2 regions of the Marinobacter sp. DS40M6 genome follow, and region 1 is predicted to be linked to the other one. Evidence: predicted binding sites of a transcription regulator. Region 1 holds the regulator's gene; the other holds the start of a gene.

Evidence for each region. Region 1 encodes sigma-54, which starts transcription at its own class of promoters, with help from an activator protein. Its sites were predicted from a motif close to ANTGGCATNNANNTTGCTNT; they were not measured.
Region 2: a site for sigma-54 is predicted at 8,860-8,879, ahead of JJO78_RS02660 (ammonium transporter). Genes of this name have one in related genera too.

Annotation. Positions count from the first base shown of each region.
Region 1 covers NZ_JAFCAE010000004.1:263,761-275,693, forward strand. The annotation lists gene hisG (ATP phosphoribosyltransferase) at 1-385, opposite strand, end outside; gene murA (UDP-N-acetylglucosamine 1-carboxyvinyltransferase) at 408-1,670, opposite strand; gene JJO78_RS11950 (BolA family protein) at 1,698-1,940, opposite strand; gene JJO78_RS11955 (STAS domain-containing protein) at 2,001-2,342, opposite strand; gene JJO78_RS11960 (MlaC/ttg2D family ABC transporter substrate-binding protein) at 2,339-2,992, opposite strand; gene mlaD (outer membrane lipid asymmetry maintenance protein MlaD) at 3,019-3,474, opposite strand; gene mlaE (lipid asymmetry maintenance ABC transporter permease subunit MlaE) at 3,513-4,292, opposite strand; gene JJO78_RS11975 (ATP-binding cassette domain-containing protein) at 4,292-5,104, opposite strand; gene JJO78_RS11980 (KpsF/GutQ family sugar-phosphate isomerase) at 5,331-6,311, shown strand; gene JJO78_RS11985 (KdsC family phosphatase) at 6,311-6,868, shown strand; gene lptC (LPS export ABC transporter periplasmic protein LptC) at 6,869-7,459, shown strand; gene lptA (lipopolysaccharide transport periplasmic protein LptA) at 7,542-8,075, shown strand; gene lptB (LPS export ABC transporter ATP-binding protein) at 8,053-8,778, shown strand; gene JJO78_RS12005 (RNA polymerase factor sigma-54) at 8,931-10,457, shown strand; gene hpf (ribosome hibernation promoting factor) at 10,582-10,890, shown strand; gene ptsN (PTS IIA-like nitrogen regulatory protein PtsN) at 10,986-11,456, shown strand; gene rapZ (RNase adapter RapZ) at 11,485-11,933, shown strand, end outside.
Region 2 covers NZ_JAFCAE010000001.1:596,089-608,021, reverse strand. The annotation lists gene JJO78_RS02710 (arylsulfatase) at 1-1,159, opposite strand, end outside; gene JJO78_RS02705 (S-(hydroxymethyl)glutathione dehydrogenase/class III alcohol dehydrogenase) at 1,329-2,441, opposite strand; gene JJO78_RS02700 (TetR/AcrR family transcriptional regulator) at 2,531-3,118, shown strand; gene JJO78_RS02695 (alkene reductase) at 3,194-4,315, shown strand; gene JJO78_RS02690 (SDR family oxidoreductase) at 4,348-5,097, shown strand; gene JJO78_RS02685 (DUF6231 family protein) at 5,196-5,675, shown strand; gene JJO78_RS02680 (fructosamine kinase family protein) at 5,685-6,512, opposite strand; gene JJO78_RS02675 (YkvA family protein) at 6,548-6,967, shown strand; gene pomA (flagellar motor protein PomA) at 7,032-7,808, shown strand; gene JJO78_RS02665 (MotB family protein) at 7,811-8,728, shown strand; gene JJO78_RS02660 (ammonium transporter) at 8,952-10,160, shown strand; gene JJO78_RS02655 (lipocalin-like domain-containing protein) at 10,130-11,248, opposite strand; gene JJO78_RS02650 (ABC transporter permease) at 11,245-11,933, opposite strand, start outside.

The DNA of each region.
Region 1 (11,933 bases):
CCGCGTAATAGCGCCGTGCCAAATTTACGAACTTGGTCGCCACACGCAAACGGCCCTCTGGCGCTTTGCAGTCTTTCTTCCCGGCCGTCATCAACCGACACCGGGAAATATTCAGGTCCAGTGGCTCATACAGCCCCTCACCGCCGTGCTCCATCAGCACATCCTTACCGGTTACCCCCAGATCCGCTCCTCCGTATTGCACATAGGTGGGCACGTCGGTGGCCCGAAGGATCAAAACCCGTACGTTCGGGTCCGTGGTGGGAAACACCAGTTTCCGGGACTTCTTAACATCGTCGACCAGCTCGATACCCGCTTCTTTTAACAGCGGCAGGGTCTCGTCGAGGATTCGCCCCTTCGACAGCGCGATGGTGATGGAATCGGTCATGCGTCTTTCCGGTTCAATGTGTTCAGGCTGGCAGGCGGCGGATACTGGCGCCCAACAGCTGCAATTTTTCTTCGATACACTCGTAGCCACGGTCGATGTGGTAGATGCGATCAACGATGGTGTCTCCATCTGCCACCAGCCCGGCAATGACCAGGCTCGCGGACGCCCGCAGGTCCGTTGCCATCACCGGGGCACCGGTGAGGTGATCCACGCCCTTGATGATCGCAGCGTTGCCCTCAAGAGTAATGTCCGCACCCATGCGGATCAGCTCCTGCAGGTGCATGAACCGGTTCTCGAAGACCGTTTCCACGATGGTGCCAGTGCCTTCGGATACCGCGTTCATCGCCGCAAACTGCGCTTGCATATCGGTCGGAAACGCAGGGTATGGCGCTGTCCGCAGGCTAACCGCTTTTGGCTGATTGCCTTTCATATCCAGCGAAATCCAGTCCTTGCCCGTATCAATGTGGGCACCGGCCTCTTCCAGCTTCAGCAGGACCGCTTCCAGCAGATCCTCGCGGGTATCCTTGAGCTTGACCCGGCCACGGGTAGCTGCTGCTGCAACCAGGTAGGTGCCGGTTTCGACGCGATCCGGCAGCACATCGTAGTGACAGCCATGCAAACGCTCGACACCGTTGATCTCAATCGTTGCGGAGCCATGACCCTTGATGTCAGCACCCATGGCGATCAGGCATTCAGCGAGATCCACCACTTCCGGTTCCCGGGCAGCGTTTTCCAGGATGGTTTTACCATCGGCCAACGCGGCAGCCATCATCAGGTTTTCCGTACCGGTGACGGTCACGGTGTCCAGGAAGATGTGCGCGCCTTTCAGGCGGCCATTGGTCTTTGCCTTGATATAACCGTTTTCGACCTTGATGTCGGCGCCCATCTGTTCCAGGCCATGAATGTGCAGGTTCACCGGCCGACTACCGATGGCACAGCCACCCGGCAGGGACACTTCCGCTTCACCAAAGTGCGCTACCAACGGCCCTAACACCAGGATCGAGGCCCGCATGGTTTTCACCAGCTCGTAGGGCGCATGGAACTGCTTGATGGTGTTGGCGTGAACTTCGACGCTCATTTTTTCGTCGATCATCAGTTCCACACCCATGCGGCCCAGCAGCTCGATCATCGTGGTGATGTCGTTCAGGTGCGGCAGGTTGCCCACGGTCACCGGCTCATCCGCCAACAGGGTGGCAGCCAGAATCGGCAGGGCGGCGTTCTTGGCGCCGGAAATCCGGATTTCGCCATCGAGAGGCTTGCGGCCTCTGATCAGAAGTTTGTCCACAATGGTGTCCTGTAGTTTGCGGGCGTGTCAGCCCTGGCGCGCGGCCCATTCAGCCGGTGTAAAGGCCTTGGGGTGCAGGGCATGAATGGTACCGTCCAGAATGTGCTGGAACAGCGCCTTGTTGATCAGTTGCTGCCGTTTGATGGTTGGCAAACCCTCGAATACATCGCCCACTACAACAACAAGATAGTGATTGCCATCGACCTGCACTTCGACCTCACAGCCGGGCAGCGCCTCTTTAACCAACTCGGCAACTTCGGTGGCTTCCATAAATAATCCTCGGGCGTTATTAAATCAGGGGCGAGATTGTAACCAATTATGGCATTCGGGTCAGCTATGGTGCAGGTTTTCAGAAGAGGACTGGGCGGAAAAACCCGGCAAATGGCGATCAAGGCCGCTCAGGGCCGCCAAAGAGTTCAGCCGTTCACTTACGCCGGTAAACCGCAGAGCCAGACTGCGGGCAACTGCAAGGCGGTGCCAACACAGCAGCAGAGACAGCACCACGCTGTGCGCGGTGCCCATGGCGGACAGGTCCACCTGTAAATCCGCCTTGCTCGCCCGTATCCACTTCTCGCCTTCCTGCCTGACGGAGATCACGGTGAGCGGATCAACCGCGCCGCTCACCAATAGCGTGTCGCCATCAAGAGTCACCACGGGCCGGCTCGCATTCATGATTTGTCGACTTCACCTTCGAGGTTCAGCGATTCGACTGCATCGCCCCAGTCGTTGATAACAGCCTGGACCTTGCCGCCGCTCTTCTCCATCTCCTGGCTGAAACGATCACGGAAAGCCAGCCCGATGTTCACACCTTCGACGATCACGTTTTCCATCATCCAGCGACCTTCATCCGTTTCGTACATGGAATAAGTCACAGGGTAGCGGTTGCCAGAGGCACTGATCACCTCCATACGCACAGACGCCCGACCGTCGTCATTCGGGTTGATCGTGGCTTCCTTTACCTCGATGGTAAAATCGTCAGCACTCACCAGAGCCTGAGCGTAACTGTCGAAAAGACTGCGCTTGAACTTCTCAACAAACTCGTCGCGCTGCTCCGGTGATGCCTGCCTTGCATAGCGACCCATGACCCGGGCGGCAATTCGGCGAAAGTCGACGAAGTTCTTCAGCTCCTGATCCATGCTCCGATAAAACGCCTGTGGATTCTGCTCGTACAGGCCCTTTTCCTGATGGAGCTTGTCGACCAGGCGCTGGGTATTTTTATCCACATACGTGCGGAGGTCCTCCTCCGGTCCGGCGTGGGCCGGTGCTGCCAGCGCCACCATCAGCAACGCAACAATCATCAGGCTATGTCTGATCAGAACCATGGTTTTCTCCCGTGAACCACTTTCTTTCATTGTGACTGCCCGGAGGCAAAATTGGATATGAGCCGCTCAAGATTCATGGCGGATTGGGTGGAATAGAAGGTATCCCCGTCCCCCAGGGACTCCATATCTCCGCCCACCGATATATCAATGTACTGTTCACCAAGCAGCCCGGATGTACGTATTACTGCTGAGCTGTCCGCCGGAATATTATCCACACTGGCGTTCACATCAATGGTCACGTGGGCCTGGTAGGTTTCCCGATTCAGGGTTATCTCCCGGATCTTGCCGACCGTGACACCAGCCATGGACACTTTTGCCCGGGGCGTCAGCCCGCCAGCGTCGTTAAAATTGGCGTAGAGCGTGTACGAACTTTCCGGGGCCTTCGGTGTCAGCCCGCTGACCTGCAACGCCAGGAACATTATGGCGGCGATGCCTGCGATCATGAAAAGCCCCACAATCACTTCTGTTGTTCTCTGTGCCATTCCGGCCCCCTGTTTCCTGACGTTTCAGTATACCGCGGTCAGAAGTCACCAAACATGACGGCGGTAAGCACAAAATCCAGCCCGAGTACGGCCAGCGACGAATACACCACGGTTTTCGTGGTTGCAGCACTGATACCGGCTGAGGTGGGCACACAGTCGTAACCCTGATAGACCGCAATCCAGGTACAGACGAACCCGAACACAAGGCTCTTGACGACACCGTTCAGAACATCGGCGGTGAAGCTTACGGAAGACTGCATGTTGCCCCAGAAAGAGCCTTCAAACACGCCCAGCCACTCCACACCCACGAGCATGCCGCCCCAGATACCAACCACCGAAAACACAGCAGCCAGCACGGGCACTGAGATAAAACCCGCCCATAACCGCGGGGCAATCACCCGGCGCAGCGGATCAACACCCATCATTTCCATGCTGGAAAGCTGTTCGGTGGCTTTCATCAACCCGATTTCCGCCGTCAGTGCGGAACCCGCACGGCCGGCAAACAACAGCGCAGTCACTACGGGGCCCAATTCCCGCACCAGAGTCAGGGCAATCATCTGACCGATCGCGGCCTCAGACCCGTAGTCACTGAGAATGGTGTATCCCTGCAACCCCAGAACCATCCCGATAAACAGGCCGGACACCACAATGATGGCCAGGGACAGAACTCCGACCGAGTAAAGTTGCTTCAGCAACAGCGGAAAACCAACCGAGGGCCGCGGAACACCTGCCAGGGCACCGACAAGGAAACGCCCGGAGCGGCCCAGCGATGCAATCACGTTCATCCCCAATCGGCCAAAAGCCGCCAGCCGGTCCATCAATCCCCCCTCCCGGCAACACTCCAGTCCTGAGCCGCATCGGCAGCCGGATAGTGGAACGGCACCGGACCATCCGGATGACCACGCAGGAACTGCTGAACCTGCTCCGATGGGTGCGCCTTCAATTCCTCGGGCGTGCCGTCGCCGATAATACGACCGTCCGCAACGATACAGGCGTAGTGGCAGATACTCAGGGACTCCGGCACATCATGGGATACCAGCACACTGGTCAGGCCCATGGAGCTGTTGAGATCCCGGATCAGCTTCACCAGCACACCCATGGCAATCGGATCCTGGCCGGTAAAGGGCTCGTCGTACATGATCAGCTCAGGGTCCAGCGCGATGCTGCGGGCCAGGGCCACGCGCCGGGTCATACCACCTGACAGCTCTGCCGGCATCAGATCCCGGGCTCCGCGAAGCCCCACAGCTTCGAGCTTCATTAGAACGATGTCGCGGATCATGTCCTCCGGCAAGGTGGAATGAACCCTGAGCGGGAACGCCACGTTTTCAAAGACACTGAGATCCGTGAACAGCGCTCCACTCTGGAACAGCATCCCCATCTTTTCCCGCAGACGGTAAAGCGCCTTGCGCTTGAGCTGAGGAACGTTTTCTCCCGCTACAGATATGCTGCCGGAATCCGGTTTCAGTTGGCCGCCGATCAGCCGCAACAAGGTAGTCTTGCCAGTGCCACTCGGCCCCATGATGGCGGTAATCTTGCCGCGGGGAATGTCCAGGCTGACGCCATCAAAGATACGACGATTCCCGCGACTGAAAACCACGTCTCTCAATTCAATGTAGGGGGATGTGTCCATACCTGCTTCCAAAACCGCCTGAGTGTCGGTGAACCCGCATTCCCAGCCTTTAATGAGTGCGCTACATTATGTCAACCTGCCGTGAACCTCAATCCATCCTTCACAAAATGAACTGATGTCAATGATCAGTTTTGCTGAACGTCTTGTCATGAAGGGCAGCCAAAGCCCTTGAAGTGATATACTTTTGCCACGACGAAAGCATCAACATTTCGAACCCGGAAGCCAGATGAACACCGAAACCAGCCAGACCTTCAAAGAATCCGCCCTCCGAGCCATCGAGATCGAGCGTGAGGCCATTCACGCTCTGACCGACCGGATTGATGACCGTTTCGTCCGCGCCTGCGAAGTAATCATGGCGTGCAAGGGGCGTGTTGTCGTGACCGGCATGGGCAAATCCGGCCATATCGGCAACAAGATCGCTGCCACCCTCGCCAGCACCGGAACGCCCTCGTTCTTCGTACACCCGGGCGAGGCCAGCCACGGTGACCTGGGCATGATCACCAGTCAGGACGTGGTCCTGGGCATTTCCAACAGCGGCAACACCAGCGAAGTGCTGACCATTTTGCCGTTAATAAAGCGCATGGGAGCCCCGCTGATCAGCATGACGGGCAACGAGAACTCCACCCTGGCTCGGGAGGCCGTTGCCAACCTGGATATCAGTGTCGCCCAGGAGGCCTGTCCTCTTGGCCTGGCCCCCACCTCCAGCACCACGGCCACTTTGGTGATGGGTGATGCCCTGGCCGTGGCACTGCTTGAAGCCCGGGGGTTCAGCACCGAAGACTTTGCGCTCTCACACCCCGGTGGCAGTCTGGGCCGCAGGTTGCTGCTGCGTGTCAGCGATATTATGCACACTGGGGACCAGATCCCCCGAGTGCAGGAAGACACCACCCTCAGCGGCGCATTACTGGAGATTTCCCGCAAGGGACTGGGTATGACGACGGTCATTAATGCCGAGGGCGACCTGGTCGGTGTATTTACAGACGGCGACCTGCGCCGCACCCTGGACCGCTCCGTGGACATTCACAACACGCCGATTGCCGAGGCCATGACCCGCAACGGTCGTGTGATCCACGATGACCAACTGGCCGCCGAGGCACTGAACATGATGGAAGAGCTGAAGATCAACGCCCTGCCCGTCATCAATCGTGACGGCAAACTGACCGGCGCTATCAACATGCACGACCTGTTGCGGGCGGGAGTGATCTGATGGCTGACACTCTGCGCCCTCAATGGCCAGCGGAGCTGATTGAAAAAGCCGCTGCCATTCGCCTGCTGGCCCTGGATGTGGACGGCATCATGACCGACGGCACGCTGCTGTTCAGCGCTTCAGGCGATGAGATGAAAGGGTTCAATATTCTCGACGGCCTGGGCATCAAACAGGTTATGGCTGCTGGCATCAACGTTGCCGTCATTACCGGACGGCGCTCGCCGCTGACAGAGAAACGCATGAATGACCTCGGCATCCCACACCTGATGCAAGGCCGAGAGGACAAGAAAATCGCCCTGCGGGAACTGGCGGCACGGCTGGAGATCGCGCCACACCAGATTGCCTACATGGGTGATGACCTGCCGGACCTGCCCGCAATCCGTTACGCCGGACTGGGCATAACAGTACCCAACGGCTACTGGCTGGTGCGCCAGCACGCGGATTTTTGCACGTCGGCCGCAGGGGGTAGCGGCGCGGTCCGTGAAGCCTGCGAACTGCTGCTCTGCGCCTGCGGGCAGCTCAACGCAAGCCTGCAACCCTACCTGGAGCAGGACTGAATGGCCGCTGAAGCCCTCTTTACCCGGCCCTGGGTACGAACCCTGGGGCTGGCTGTCACGATAGTGGCACTGTTTTTCCTGCTCTGGCAAAGTGACGAGTCATCAGAGCCGGTGGATGCCGCCGCGCTGAGAGGCGAATCGGAACCAGACGGTTTCGTGGTCAATGGTCGCTATCTGTCTTTCGACGAGACCGGGCGGCTTACCGCACACTTCGAAAGCCCACGTATCGAGCAATTCGAGGCCCGCAACGAAACCATTATGGAATCGCCGAATGCGACGCTCTACGGCGACCCCGGCAACGCACCCTGGCAAGTCCAGGCCAACAAAGGCCAATTCATGGAAGCTGACGACCTGGTCCACTTGACGGGGGATGTTCGGGTGTCCCAGCAAGCCCAAGGTGGGCGCCCCCTGACATTAACCACGTCAACGCTGACACTGGATAACACAGAGCGTACTGTTTACACAGACGCCCCGGTGGAACTGACCGACTCGTTCAGCCTGACCCGCGCAACCGGCATGAAGGCCTGGATTGATGACCGAATCCTCGAACTCGACTCTGACGTGGAAGGACGCTATGAGACCGGCAAGTAAATTCATGCCCAACCCTCACCGCAATCGGCACCAACCGGTGGCATTGCGCCCGGCAGTCTCAGCGATTGTCCTGGCGCTGACAATGACCGTGGGCATGCCGTTCGCCGCGGCCTTTGATCTTGAGTCTGACCAACCCATCAGGGTCAATGCCGACAACGCGCGGCTTGACGAAGGCCAGGGCATTGCAACCTATACCGGCTCGGTTGAAATGAGTCAGGGCGATGCCAACCTTATGGCGGACAAAGTTGTACTCCACCGGGATGAGAATGGCGTCAGCCGCATTGAAGCCACCGGTACCCCGGCACGCTACCGCCAGCCTGCCATGGAAGGCCAGGGCGAAACCGACGCCCGTGCGCTAACGATCACCTGGTCCGCCTCCGACAACCGGGTTACCTTTCAGCGCGAAGCTGTGATCGAACAGGGCGGCAACCTGTTCCGGGGCGACGTCATTCATTATGACAGCGCCGAACGCGTGGTGACCGCAGAAGGCTCTGCTGACCAGGGCGATGGCAGCGGTCGCGTCGAAATGGTCATCCAGCCGCGCGGCAACGCCGGTAGCAATCCAGATAACAACCCTAACGGACAGGATATCGATGGCAGTTCTCAGGGCCAGTAACCTCGCAAAAAGCTACAAACAGAAGAAGGTCGTCATCGACGTTTCCCTGGAAATTCGCAGTGGCGAGATCGTCGGCTTACTCGGCCCCAATGGCGCGGGAAAAACGACGTGTTTCTACATGATTGTTGGCCTGGTTCCCGCCGACAACGGTCGAATCACCATCGACAATCAGGACATAACGCCGCTGCCCATGCATGGTCGTGCCCGCAAGGGAATCGGGTACCTGCCCCAGGAAGCATCCGTGTTCCGCAAGCTCACCGTACGCGACAACATACTGGCGATCCTGGAAACCCGCCGCGAACTCAAACGCGCTGACCGGGAGGCCAAGTTAGAGGAACTGCTTGAAGAGTTTCACATTACCCACATCCGCGATAGCGTCGGCATGGCCCTGTCAGGCGGCGAGCGACGACGGGTGGAAATTGCCCGGGCGCTGGCGATGGAGCCGGCGTTCATCCTGCTGGACGAACCCTTCGCCGGAGTCGACCCGATCTCCGTGAGCGACATCAAGCAGATCATCCGACACTTGCGGGACAAGGGTATCGGCGTACTGATCACCGACCACAACGTGCGGGAAACCCTCGACATCTGCGAGAATGCCTACATTGTCAGCGGCGGCCACATCATTGCCTCTGGTAATTCGGACGATATACTGGCCAACCAGCAGGTCAAGGAAGTGTATCTGGGCAACGAGTTTCGCCTGTAGTACACTCGGCAAAGAACTTGCTTGGTGCGGCAAGTAGCCAGCATACAAAGAGTTTTTGTGCAACCCCGGCTCCAGAAAGCGCCCTGATGACGTAAAGAGAGAGCCTGAGTGACGGAAGAGAGAGACCGAGTGACGGATCCTGAACCATGGTTATGAAAGCCTCACTACAGTTAAAGCTGGGCCAAAGCCTGACCATGACGCCCCAGCTGCAACAGGCTATCAGGCTTCTGCAGCTCTCCACCCTGGACCTCCAGCAGGAAATCCAGCAGGCATTGGAATCCAACCCAATGCTGGAAACCTCCGAAGACGACGACAACCAGAATCCGGAATCAACGGACAGTGACAACGAGTCGTCTGAAACAGCGTCAACCGAGGAATCCAACACCGCTTCAGACACCGCTGCTGAGTGGGACGAATCCGAAAACGGACCTGACTGGTCATCAGAAACGGACAGTCCCGACACCATTCCCGATGATCTTCCCGTCGACACCGCTTGGGATGACATTTACCAGTCAGCCCCCGCGTCAGCAGCCCGTAACGACGACGAAAACGACCACGACTTCGAAACCCGTAACTCCCCCACCGAAACGCTCCAGGACCACCTGGAATGGCAACTGAACCTGACGCCCATGAGCGAGCGGGATCAGGCCATCGCCCATGCCCTGATGGATGCGGTTGATAACCACGGCTACCTGACCTCTCCGCTTGAAGAAATTCATTCAGGCATGGTGGACGAATCCGACGAAGACCCGCTGGAACTGGACGAAGTGGAAGCCGTTCTTCATCGCCTGCAGCACTTCGATCCACCCGGCGTGTTCGCCCGTAATCTGCAGGAATGCCTGCTGATCCAGCTGAATCAGCTGCCCCCGGAAACACCCTGGCTGGCTCAGGCGCGACTGGTGATTACCCACTACATAAACCTGCTGGGTAACCGTGATTACGCCCAGCTGTTACGCCGCAGCCGCCTGAAAGAAGAGCAGCTACGGGACGTTCTGGCACTTATTACCGGGTTAAACCCCCGTCCCGGCGACACCCTGGATCAGGCCGAGCCAGACTACGTCATCCCAGATGTGATCGTGCGCAAGCACAATGAACGCTGGCGCGTGGAGCTGAATCCTGAAATTGCACCGCGCATTCGTGTGAATGCAAGCTATGCTTCTCTTATAAAGCGTGCTGACAGCAGTGCTGACAACACCTACCTGCGGGACCAGTTGCAGGAGGCAAAGTGGTTCATCAAGAGCCTGCAGAGCCGCAACGAAACCCTGCTTAAGGTGGCCACGCGCATTGTCGAGCACCAGCAGGGATTCCTGGATCATGGCGAGGAAGCCATGAAACCTTTGATTCTCTCGGATATTGCCCAGGCGGTGGAAATGCACGAGTCGACCATTTCAAGGGTCACCACCCAGAAATACATGCACACGCCGCGGGGCATATTTGAACTTAAGTATTTTTTCTCGAGCCATGTCAGTACCGACGAGGGTGGAGAGTGCTCATCCACGGCAATCCGCGCGATGATCAAGAAGCTGATTGCAACGGAAACTCCGAAAAAGCCATTGAGCGATAGCAAAATTGCAGCCATGCTAGGAGACCAGGGTATCAAGGTGGCTAGACGAACCGTGGCCAAGTATCGCGAGGCAATGCACATTCCTCCGTCCAACGAGCGAAAGCGATTGGTGTAGGAAGCGTCTGTTCCCGGCCTCACGGGGAGAGCCCTTTCCTGAAAGTATACCGCCTGCAGCATAACGCTGTGGCACACAGCCGGTATCCTAACGGGTGCCGGCAAGCTGAAAACAGGAGAAGCCTATGCAACTCAATATTTCAGGCCATCACGTAGAACTGACTCCCGCACTGAAAGATTACGTATCAGGCAAATTTGAAAAGCTTGAGCGGCACTTCGACCACATCAGCAATTGCCAGGTTACCCTTGAGGTGGAAAAAGTGCGCCAGATGGCGGAAGCTACGCTTCACGTGATAGGTGGTGAGATTCACGCAAAGGCCGAAAACAGCGATATGTACGCTGCCATTGATGGACTGGTAGACAAGCTGGACAGGCAGATTCTGAAGCACAAGGAAAAGAACGTAGACCGGATGCACGGGAACGGCGCCCGCTAGGACGACGCCCCCGGCATGACAGTTAATCGAGCTGCGGCACTGGCTAACCATGCAACACGTGCCGCAGCCTTTTTTTACGGAAATGCAGTCGATTCATGACCGACACATCCCTGACTATCGAGAACATTCTCGCGCCGGAGCTAACCCTTTGCCGGGTGCCTGCCTCTAGCAAAAAGCGGGTTATGGAAACCATTGCCGAGCAGATCCAGCAACACGACGCTTTGCTCAGCGACACCCAGATATTCACTAATCTGGTCGCACGGGAGCGACTGGGGAGCACGGGTATCGGACAGGGCATCGCGATCCCCCACTGCAGACTGGAAGGGCTGGATCACGTGGTTGGCGTTTTGCTGACCCTGGAAGAAGGCGTTGCGTTCGATGCTATCGACAACCAGCCGGTGGACCTCGTCTTCACCTTGATTGTCCCCAAGGAAGCCACCAGCGAGCATCTTGAGCTTTTGAGCCAACTTGCTGAAAAGTTCAACGAACGTGCATTCTGCGACCAGCTGCGTCAGTGCACTGATGCAGGCTCTCTCTATCGCCGGATGACAGCCGAAACAAGCTGAACAACTCCACATCCAAGGTGAACGGGCTATGAAACTGATCATCGTCAGCGGCCGATCAGGTTCCGGGAAAAGTACCGCGTTACATGTTCTGGAAGACCTGGGCTTTTACTGCATTGACAACCTGCCCATTGGCCTCCTGTTCCCCCTCACACAGGAAGCCACCAACCAGAACTCTCCCAGCCGGCTGGGAAAGATGGCGGTCAGCATCGATGCCCGTAACCTTTCCGGAGAATTGAGCAACTTCGAGGATATCTACCGCAGCCTTCAGGATACTGGCGTAACCATCGAGATCATCTATCTCGACGCCGATGAACAGTCTCTTCTGCAGCGCTTCCATGCCACGCGCCGAAAGCATCCACTGAGTGATGACAAGACCTCCCTGAGGGAGGCCATCGGTAACGAAAAGAAGCTTCTGGAGCCGCTTTCCAAGCTGGCAGACCTCTACATCGACACCACGGGGCTGTCCATGTACGAGCT
Region 2 (11,933 bases), on a different contig from region 1:
GATATGGCGTAGCACTGACCTGCCCCCACTGAGCGCCATACCAGATGTAAGAGTCAGGACGGCCGATATTGTCGTAGCTGTTGTCGTACTCGGAGGCAATCCATTCCTTATTCCTGGGCAACACTTCCGGGCTATTGCCATCGGCACCGTTATCGGAGATGAACAGCACGACGGTGTTGTCCAGCTCGCCCGTCTCCTCCAGATAGCCCATCACACGGCCGATATTGTGGTCCATGTTGTCGACCATGGCCGCGTATACTTCCATCTTGCGGGCTTCAATCTTGCGCTGCTCATCAGTCAGTTCATTCCAGGTGGGAAGTTCATCAAACGGAACATTGGCTGAAAGCTCATGGCCTATGAGCCCCATCTCCTTCATCTTACCCACACGCTGCTTGCGAATTGCCTCATAGCCCTCGCCATACTGGCCCTCGTATTTGTTTATGTAGGACTCTGGTGCATGGAGCGGCCAATGGGGTGCGGTAAATGCAAGAAAACTAAAGAAAGGCTTGTCTTCTGCAGCATCGATATATTCGATGACCTTGTCGGCGTAGAAGTTAGATGAGTAGAAACCTTCAGGCGCCTCAACCTGCTTCCCATCCTCCAGATAGATTGCCTTTGGATCGACACCAATAATGGCGCGCCCATCATCAAAATGGCTGGCGCCACCTTGGACAAGCACCCAGGAGTTATCGAAACCACGAGCTGCCGGGCTCAGCTCTTCCGTCCGACCGAGGTGCCACTTACCGGCTATCGACGTACTGTAACCATTGTCTCGAAGGACTTCTGGAAGGGTTGCTACGAGATCGTTCAGATACCCTTCGTAACCGGGTTTACCTTTCTGCTCTGCAGTGAGTAGTTCAGCCATGTTACCGATACCGGCCTGATGGCTGTCAGTACCGGACAACAGCATGGACCGAGTAGGAGAGCAGGTTGGTGCGGTATGGAAGTTGGTCATGCGGACGCCTTCATCCGCCAAGGCATCCAGGCTTGGGGTTTCGATTTCCCCGCCGTAAGCGCCGATGTCGGAGTAGCCCAGGTCATCGGCCACAATCAGGAGAAAGTTGGGTTTGCCCGCATTATCAGCGGAGGCCATCATCGAGGCTGCCATTAGCCCCAGGGCCATACCCAACCGACGAAGCAGTGCATTGTTGTTATACATTTCATGCCCTCAGTCAGTTTGTTGTTGAGCCACCTGTGAGTGGTCAACTTCATTCTGCTGAGGGTTGTGGTGTAAGGGTTATCCCGTATGCGCAGGGCCTAACCAAAATGCGCAGAAATCTGGAAAGCGGGCGTCCCTGCCCAGACTGGAAGGGTGGTTTTATGCCTTATCAAAAATGAATAACCGTCCGAATACTCTTCCCCTCATGCATCAACTCAAACGCCTCGTTGATGTCCTCAAGAGGCATGTTGTGGGTGATAAACACGTCCAGTGGAATGTCTCCTTTCTCGGCCTTTTCGACATAGCCGGGCAGTTCCGTCCGGCCCTTCACGCCACCAAACGCAGAACCTTTCCAGACCCGGCCGGTAACCAGCTGGAACGGCCGGGTGCTGATTTCCTCACCGGCACCGGCCACGCCGATGATGATGGATTCACCCCAGCCTTTATGACAGCACTCCAGGGCTGAGCGCATCACGTTGACGTTGCCGATACACTCAAAGGAGTAGTCCACACCGCCGTCTGTCATTTCAACGATGACTTCCTGAATCGGCTTGTCGTAGTCCTTGGGGTTCACTACGTCCGTGGCACCCAGCTGTCTGGCGATATCGAACTTGCCGGGGTTGATGTCGATGGCGATGATGCGGCTGGCCTTGGCCATGGTGGCGCCAATAATCGCCGCCAGGCCGATTCCGCCGAGACCGAAGATAGCGACCGTCGCGCCTTCCTCCACCTTAGCTGTGTTCAGCACCGCGCCGATACCGGTAGTGACGCCACAGCCCAGAAGGCAGACTTTGTCCAGTGGTGCATCCTTGGGTATCTTCGCCAGGGAAACTTCCGGCAATACCGTGTATTCCGAGAAGGTGGAGCACCCCATGTAGTGATAGACAGGCTCACCCTTGTAGGAAAAACGGGAGGTACCGTCCGGCATCACTCCCTTGCCCTGGGTTTCGCGCACGGAACCACACAGGTTGGTTTTGCCAGACGTACAGAACTTACATTTTCCACATTCGGCGGTATAAAGAGGGATCACGTGATCACCCACTTCGACGGAGGTGACACCTTCACCAACCGCCTCAACAATGCCACCGCCTTCGTGGCCCAGGATGGCCGGAAAATTACCTTCGGAATCGGCGCCGGACAGCGTGTAGGCGTCCGTGTGACAGACGCCGGTGGCAACGATACGCACCAGCACCTCCCCTTTCTGGGGCGGGGCAACATCCACTTCCACAATTTCCAGCGGTTTGTTGGGGGCAAACGCCACCGCAGCACGGGATTTGATCACTGGCAGACTCCTTGAACGTGGTTCGGAATAAAATGTCTCGGGTTTTACGGGTTTGACGCTTACTAGACGACCGGTCTAATATACCAGCCATGACATCGAACGACACCCGCAATCACATCATCCACACCGGCGCCGACCTGATTGGTCAAAAAGGCTTCGGCGCGACGGGCATCAATGCCGTGCTGACCGCCGCCGGTGTACCCAAAGGGTCGTTCTACCATTACTTTAGCAGCAAGAACGATTTCGGGTTGGCTGTCATCGACACCTTTGCGCAGGAATACGACACCAAGCTGGATCGGATTCTGAACGACCACACCCGCTCGGCGGTGGACCGCCTTAGGGCCTACTTCGACACTGGTCTGGAAACCATGACCAGCTGCGAATTCACCCGGGGCTGCCTGATTGGCAATCTTGGCCAGGAGCTGGCCGGGCAAAACGAAACCTTCCGCAGGCGCCTGGACACCGTTTTCCAGGGTTGGGAAAAACGCTTTGAGCGTTGTGTTGAAGAGGCTCGCCAGGCCGGCGATATCGATGCATCCATCGACCCTGCCGACGTCGCCAGCTTTCTGCTTTCCGGCTGGGAAGGCGCCATTCTCAGAGCCAAGGTTCTGAAGTCTACCGAGCCCATGGAGCGGTTTGTGCGGGTCTTTTTCCGCCAATGTCTTGGCCTTCACTGAACGCCCACATTTTTTTCAGTCATTCCTAGTAGACTGGTCTAATTACACTCAGTTAATCCTCAAGGAGAGTGATCAATGAACAACGTAAACGACGCACTGTTTCAACCGCACGATCTCGGCACCCTGACGCTGCCCAACCGCGTTCTGATGTCTCCCCTGACCCGTTCGCGCTCCAGCCAACCTGGAGACGTACCGAACGAGATGAACGCGCAGTACTATCAGCAGCGGGCCGGTGCAGGGCTGATCATCAGCGAAGCAACCCAGGTGTCACCTCAGGGTAAGGGCTATGCATTCACGCCAGGCATCCACTCGGAGGAGCAAATCGAAGGCTGGCGCAAGGTCACCAGTGCGGTGCACATGGCGGGCGGACGCATTCACATGCAGCTCTGGCACGTTGGCCGAATTTCCCATACGGCGCTGCAGCCGGATGGCAACAAGCCTGTAGCACCATCGGCGATCAAACCCGAGGGCGCCAAGACCTTCATCAGCGCCGACTCCGGCATGGTGGACGTGCCCGAGCCCAGGGCTCTTGAAGCCGGCGAAATGGCGGACATCGTGGAGCAGTATCGCCAGGGCGCGCTGAACGCCAAAGCGGCCGGGTTTGATGGCGTTGAAGTACACGCCGCCAACGGATACCTGCTGGACCAGTTTCTCAAGAGCGGCAGCAACCACCGCAGTGATGAGTTTGGCGGCTCCGTTGAAAACCGGATGCGCCTGCCACTGATGGTGATCGAGGCCGTGATCGACGTCTGGGGCAAGGACAATGTCGGCGTTCGGGTCAGCCCGACCGGCAGCTTCAACGCCATGTACGACGAGGACCCGGTCGAAACCTTTGGTGAATTCGCGAAGCGGCTGAACGACCTGGGCATCAGCTACATCGAGGTCGTGGAAGACTCGTTCCAGGGCAACCATGCGAACGGCCGCCCGGAATCGGTGATCGATGCCATCCAGGCTGGATTCCACGGCACTTACATCGCCAACGGCGCCTACACCGCTGAGGAAGCTCGCAAACGGATCGGCAATGACCGCTGTGATCTGGTGACCTTTGGCCGTCCATTTATCGCCAACCCCGATTTGCCCGAGCGTTTCCGCCAGCATGCGGAACTGAACAAATGGGATGACAGCACCTTCTACGGCGGCGATGAGCGCGGCTATACCGATTACCCGACGCTGAAGGAACTTGAACCCAGCGTCTGAACATCACTTTCACACGAGTAAGGAGTCAAACCATGAGCAATACCAACGACCCAATCAATAGCAAAGTCGTGATTATCACCGGCGCCAGCAGTGGCCTGGGTGAGGCAACTGCCCGCCGCCTGGCAGCGCGAGGAGCCCGGCTGGTGCTTGCAGCCCGTCGCGAAGACCGCCTGTCCAAACTGGCAGAAGACCTGAAAGCCGAGGGTGCTGAAGTCACCTGGCAGGTGACCGATGTGACTGACCGAAACCAGGTGGAGTCACTGGCTGCCACCGCGAAAGAAACCTTCGGCCGGATCGACGTACTGATCAATAACGCCGGCCTGATGCCACTGGCACCGCTGGACGCCCTGAAGGTCGATGAGTGGGACCAGATGGTGGACGTCAACATTAAAGGCGTGATGTATGGCATCGCGGCTGTGCTGCCGACCATGCGGGAACAACACAGCGGGCATGTGATCAACCTGTCGTCCGTTGCCGGACACAAACTGTTCCCCGGCGCCGCTGTGTACTGTGCCACGAAATACGCGGTGAAGGCGCTGTCTGAAGGCTTGCGCATGGAAGCCGGCGACGAGATCCGCAGCACCAATATCTCACCGGGCGCCATCGACACCGAGCTGACCAGCACCATCACTGACCCGAACGCCAAACAGGCAGCGGATGAACTCTACAAGGTGGCGATTGATTCCGATGCGGTGGCGCGGGCCATCGTCTATGCCATCGAACAGCCTGCGGACGTGGATATCAACGAAATTATCCTGCGGCCAACGGCTCAGGAGCTCTAAGGCTGTTGCTTGCTGAACGCTGTCGGCGTGCATCTGGTTGATGCCGCCGACAGGCGGGTGTGATACTGGTTGTTCCATTCCAGACGGACACACCAAACATGACCACTGTGCAGCAGGCCCTGGCCCGCATTATCGATACCTGCCAACCGGCCACACTGGTGGTTTGCGGCGAGATCGCTGGTGAGGTTGGGGATCACTGGTGCCGGCACCACAGCGAGTCGGCCATGACCACCCTGGATACCAGCGCCCCCAACGATGCCTTCCCTCTGCCCGAGACCCAGGACCTGGCCCTGGTGACCAACACGCTCGAACACCTGAACCACGACGAGGGCCAAGTACTGCTGGGCCAACTGCGCAACTACGGCACCCACCAGATTGCCGTTGTGGTGAAAGACTGCCCCGGTTGGTCGTTTACGGACTTCATCGGGCTGGGCTTCCGCCGGCAGGCTGAGCTTGGTTACGAAGACAGCCCACTCACGCTCTACACCTACAACATCGACAGCTACAACCACAAACGCGCCTGGAACAATCCCGACAACTGGGCCAATCCTGAAATGTGGGACAAGGCCTGGTGGTAGCGGCCACGCTTACAGCGAGGCCACCACGTCAAGGTTGTGGCGACAGGCGCTCAGATAGGATGCCCCGAAAAGGTTGTAGTGATTGAGGGTGTGGTACAGGTTGTAGGTGGCCCTCTTGGTGTCGTAGACATCCGTTCTGGGGTAGACCCGGTCATAGGCACGATAAAAAGCCGAGGAGAAGCCACCAAACAGCTCTGTCATGGCAATGTCCGCCTCCCGGTCACCGTAATAAACCGCGGGATCAATCAGCCAGGGCCCGGCGCTGTCGAACAGGACATTCCCGGACCATAGGTCGCCGTGGAGCAGGCTTGGGTGTCCGCAATGCGCATTCAGAAACCGGGCGAGCTTGTCGCCCTGACGCTCAAGCACCGTTTCGAACTCGTCCCGGACATGGTCATTGCGGATCATGCCTACCTGCACACCCAGTCTATCTCCCCGGAAAAACGCACCCCAATCGTCCGTCAGGCGGTTCTTCTGTGGTGACATCCCAATCATGTTGTCGGCGTCGAACCCGTACTCGGGCTGACGTACCGCATGCATTTGCGCCAAGCCTTGGCCGAGTGCGGCCATGGCTTCCTCGCTCGCCGGGCCAGGATGGATCTTCGGAATCACCAGCTCGCGGGCTGATACGGCTTTCACCTCCGGCACACGCAATCCGCTGACACCGGCCGCCTTGAGGGTGTCTGCCAAAACCTCAAGACCGCGGGCTTCGCACAACAGCGCATCGGGAAAGGACGAAGGATTCTGTTTCACGTAATCGGTCATGCCACCAGTATAACCATGATCGGAAATCGCCTCGCAAACACCCTTGGCTTTGTCACAGGCTTCATGGATCATGGAGCTGCAAGGCCATCCCACACAGGAATAGCCCGATGACAGGTTTTAGCAAGCGCACGGCAAACGAACAGTTGAATCAAGAGGCGGACAAGGTTCACCGCAGAGATGTGGGCGCCCTGCTCGACCGCCAGCAGGCCATCGAGGACAAAGTCAGGAACAGTGGCAAACTGAGCCGGTTCAGCACTGACATCCGGCTGATGTTTTCCATGCTCAGGGACTACTGGCAGGGCAACTATCGCGAAGTACCCTGGAAAAGCATTGCGGCGATCGCCGGTGCCCTTGTTTACGTACTCAATCCCCTGGATTTGATTCCGGACCTGCTGCTGGGATTCGGCCTGCTGGACGACGCCGGTGTGGTGGCCGCATGCCTGGCCCTGGTGGAATCCGACCTGCTTCGTTACGCAGCGTGGAAAGATCTTAAAATAGAAACACAAACGCTTACGGATAGCGATTGATTCAATAGTGGACTACCGTTAATCTTCGAAAGCCCTCTGAATCACAAAACCCTTTGGAGCTAATGTGGATTTTGCCACCCTGATCGGCCTCGTTGGGGCCATCCTGCTTATCGCGTCTGCCGTCATACTTGGCGTGTCGCCGGATGTCTTCATCAACCCGCCCTCAATACTGATTGTGGTCGGTGGCACCATGCTTGTCGTGCTGGCGAAGTTCAGCCTGAGCCAATTTTTCAGCGCCTTCAAAGTGGCTGCACGGGTTTTCAAGTTTCGCCTGCCTGACACCCGTGAAAGCATTGATGAGCTGATAGAAGTGGCCAATATTGCCCGCAAGGAAGGTGTCCTGGGTCTGGAAGACCGTGAAATCGGCTCGCCCTTTCTTGGCCAGGGAATACAAATGCTGGTCGATGGTCAGAACGCCGAAACCATCAAACATCTGCTCTCCAAAGAACGCTTGCTGACGCTGGATCACAATCGGTCTGGCGCAAAAGTCTTTACAGCAATGGCAGACGTGGCCCCTGCCATGGGCATGATCGGCACACTCATTGGTCTGGTGCAGATGCTGTCCAATATGGAAGACCCGAAATCCATCGGCCCTGCCATGGCGGTTGCCCTGTTAACCACACTCTACGGTGCAATGATTGCCACCATGATCGCCACCCCCATCGCGGACAAACTCTCGCTGCGAATGACTGAGGAAGCGCGCCTGCAATCGCTCTATATTGATGCGCTGGTTGCTATCAAGGAAGGCACCAATCCACGGGTTATCGAACAGATGCTGTCGAGTTACCTGACGCCGAAAGAACGTGAGAAAAACTCAGAAGCCGAGACCGCAGGCGCTTAGCCATGGACGAATTACCAGAAGAGGAGAAAGCGGGCATTCCCGCCTGGGTAGTGACCTTTGCCGACCTGATGTCACTGCTGATGTGTTTCTTCGTGCTATTGCTGTCATTCTCGGAAATCGACGCTCAGAAGTTCAAACAGATCGCTGGCGAACTGTCGAAAGCGTTTGGCGTACAGCGCGAGGTGCCCGTCCTTGAAATACCCATGGGTACCAGCCCGATTTTCGATCAGTTTTCTCCGGCACCGCCCGAGCCCACCGTACTCAACGAAGTCAAACAGACGACAACCGAGAAACAGCCCGAGCTGGAAACCTTGAAAAGCCCTACCGACGTTGCCGTGGAGGCCGCGATTCAGGAGGAAATAGATAACACCCTGGAGCAGGTTCAGTCGGTTCTGGAACCCGCCATCAAAGACGGCCGGGTAAACGTCAGCCTCGAACAGCAGAGAATTGTTATTCGCGTGGAGGAAAAAGGCGCTTTTCCCTCCGGTTCGGCCGATCTGACCTGGGAGTTTGAAGGCCTGCTTCTGGAAATGGCCGACATACTGGTGGAGATCCCCGGCAAGCTGACCATCGAAGGCCACACCGACGATGTCCCCATCCGTACGCAGAGGTTCTACAGCAACTGGGATCTGTCCGCCGCCCGGGCAGCAGCGGTTGCCAATGCGCTCCTCGCCGAAGGCCGGTTGGAACCTGCCCGGCTGGCGGTCACGGGGCTTGCGTCTACGGAGCCTCGGGTGCCAAATACTTCCTCCGAAAACCGTACCAAAAATCGTCGTGTGGAAATCATCATCGACTTGTCCGGGCCGATCGAGGAACAGGAGATGCGGTTAAGGGAACTCATGAATCCCGAAGCCGATGTTTCCGCTACATCAGACTCCCGCAGCTCCGACGAATCGGACCAGGACGAATTACTGTGGTAAGAGGCCAGATTGGTGCATTAGCCCCATTGGTGCACCAATAAAAAGCACAAACACCCCGCCTTCAACTCAAACCCGCCCAACTTCAGAGCAGAAAATCACCTAATCGACTATCCGGCCTGAAATTGCCTCAAAATGGAACACTCCTTGCTTGGTGTGCACGCTATCAATGCACAACCCGCCCGTGACAGGCGGATAAAACCATAAAATCAGGAGCAACCACCCCGTGGATATCACGAGTGCAGTACATACCCTGACCGAAAGCGCCAACACGCTGTTCATTCTGATCGGTGCCATCATGGTACTGGCCATGCACGCTGGCTTCGCCTTCCTGGAAGTCGGCACCGTGCGCCACAAGAACCAGGTGAATGCCCTGGTGAAAATCATGACCGATTTCGGCATCTCCGCCGTGGCCTATTTTTTCATTGGTTACTACATCGCCTACGGCAGCCACTTTATGGCCGGCGCTTCGGAACTGACGGCCGCGAATGGCTACGATCTGGTCAAGTTTTTCTTCCTGATGACGTTCGCCGCCGCCATTCCCGCCATTGTTTCCGGCGGTATCGCCGAGCGTGCGAAGTTCTACCCCATGCTCATCGCCTCCGGGCTGATCGTGGCGTTTGTATATCCCTTCTTCGAGGGCATGATCTGGAACGGCAACTATGGTTTCCAGGCCTGGTTGGAGAACCAGTTTGGTGCAGCCTTCCATGATTTCGCCGGCTCGGTCGTGGTGCACGCCGTGGGCGGCTGGATCGCCCTGGCCGCCGTGCTCCTGCTCGGCGCCCGCAAAGGCCGCTACCGGAATGGCCGCGTGGTGGCCTTTGCCCCCTCCAACATTCCATTCCTGGCACTGGGCGCCTGGATTCTCACTGTCGGCTGGTTCGGCTTTAACGTGATGTCCGCCCAGACTCTGGATGGCATCAGTGGCCTGGTGGCGGTGAACAGCCTCATGGCCATGGTGGGTGGCGTTCTGGTGGCCATGTTGGTCGGCCGCAAGGACCCCGGCTTCATCCACAACGGACCGCTCGCCGGTCTGGTGGCGGTGTGCGCCGGTTCGGACCTGATGCACCCCGTCGGTGCACTGATTACCGGTGGCATCGCCGGCGCCATCTTCGTGTACATGTTTGAGTGGGCCCAGGACAAGATTGAGCGCCTGGACGATGTACTGGGTGTATGGCCCCTGCACGGTGTGTGCGGCGTATGGGGCGCCATTGCCGCCGGCATCTTTGGCCAGGAAGCCCTCGGGGGGCTGGGCGGCGTCAGCCTGATGTCGCAGATCATCGGCGCGGTTGCCGGTGTTGTGGTGGCCTTTGTCGGCGGCCTGATCGTCTATGGCATTGTCAACGCCATCTCCGGCCTGCGTCTCACAGAAGAAGAGGAATTCAACGGTGCGGATGTCAGTATTCACCGCATCGGCGCCACTTCACTGGAGTAACCGGTCAGTTCCATATACCCCACACCATCGTGGGAACCTGTCACCGTCACCGGGCTTTCCCAATACGGGTAGAGCCCGGCATTCCAGTAGTCGCCGGGCGGCGCGGCAATCTGGACATCCACGTTTTGCTGTGGCATCCGCAGACGCCACTCCACAGGAACCCTGCCCTGCGGCGACACTTGCCAGTTGAGTGGGCTCAGGCTGATGTCGTTCCCGTTCAACGTTTCAACCTGCCCATTGGCGTTTATCCAGCTACCAGACACGAACGCGCCCTGGTCTTCCCGCAGGCGAAACGCCATCAGTTTATGACCGTCGTTTAGATGCAGGGCGAACCAGTCCCAGCCCTGCTGGCCAGCTTTCAGAAACTGACTGCTCCACTCGCGATCAAACCAGCCCTTGCCGGAAACGGCCAGGGTTTCATCGCCAAGGGTCACCGTACCCTCAATGTGCAGATCCACCAGGCTGAAATACATTGAGCCCTCGCCACTGGCGGATTTGGCACTGAACCCGTTTTTTCCATGGGGCACCGGTTTGCCGGTGTTGCTCAGGCGCAGATCATATCGCCAGTCACCGCCCTCAACCTGCAAATGCCACTGCCCGGAATCCGGTTGCGATACCAGCCGCCAATCGTCCAGCCATACCTGCAACGGATCCGCCCTGGCCCCGGCATGCCCCAAATCACCCCGGGCCAGCTTTTCTTCAAACCAGTGTTCACCTTCAAATGACACGGCGGCGTGTGCCATCCACGCCGCGTCCAGGGGCCAGGCACTGGCCTCTGGTGGTTCTGCATTGGCGGGTCGCGGTTTCAGCGCCTGACGGAACTGGGTCCACTGCAGCCCCAGTGATCTGCCGTCCTGGGTTTCCAGGTTAGCGGTCAGGTACCACCATTCAATACGGTGTTGCGGATGGGGCCCCCAGTCCTCGGGAAAAGTCAGGGGGTCGCCTGGCTCCGGCTGCTGGAATTGCGATTGCTCCACCTCGCCTGTCTGCTGCGCAAGCCCCGCGAAGCCGGTGTCGTTCTCCGAATCCGTACAGCCCGCAAGGACGACCGCCAGTAGGCCGGCAACAACGCCGGTTTGGATATTCATGGCTCCACCTGTTTAATGCTGTCCATGTGGCCAAGCTGCCGGCGCATCAGATGGGCGATTATCAGCCCTGTCGCCACGGCCACCAAACCCAGTTCAATCCAGAACAACGGGTACAGGTCCATCGGCAATGACCACCCAAAAGCCAGCGGGTTGATGCGACTGACCAGCACCCAGGTCAGCCACACGCCCAGCGGTAGCGCAGCAATGGTCACCGTGAGGGTCAGCGCCACCGACAGGCGCCGGAGCTGACGCCTGACCTTCGATGCAGGCAGTCCCCAAACGCCCAGCAGCTGAAAGTATTTCACCCGGGTAGTGAAAAAGACCCATCCCATAATCAGCAGGGCCATCGCCGCCAGCAACAAGGTCAACAGGCTGATGGCGCGGGTAAGCAGGAACGTCTGGCTGAAGACCTTCGACGCCAGGGCCCGGATGCTGTTGTTGTCCCTGATGGTGAGTTCCGACGTCTGCCAGGTGTCCGACAGGCGCCCGCGGATGTCGGACATCGCCACGCCGCCGGGTGTCACCGAAAAGCTTTGGAAGTGGGGCTTGAAAGCCGCCGGCAGCGCAGAACCAGCCATCAAAATTTCCCCCGCAGGCCGCCCGTAGTCGGCGTAGATAGCCACCACTTCTGCATTACGATTGGTATCCGCTACTCTGATGTCGAGGGTGTCGCCCACCTCAAGCC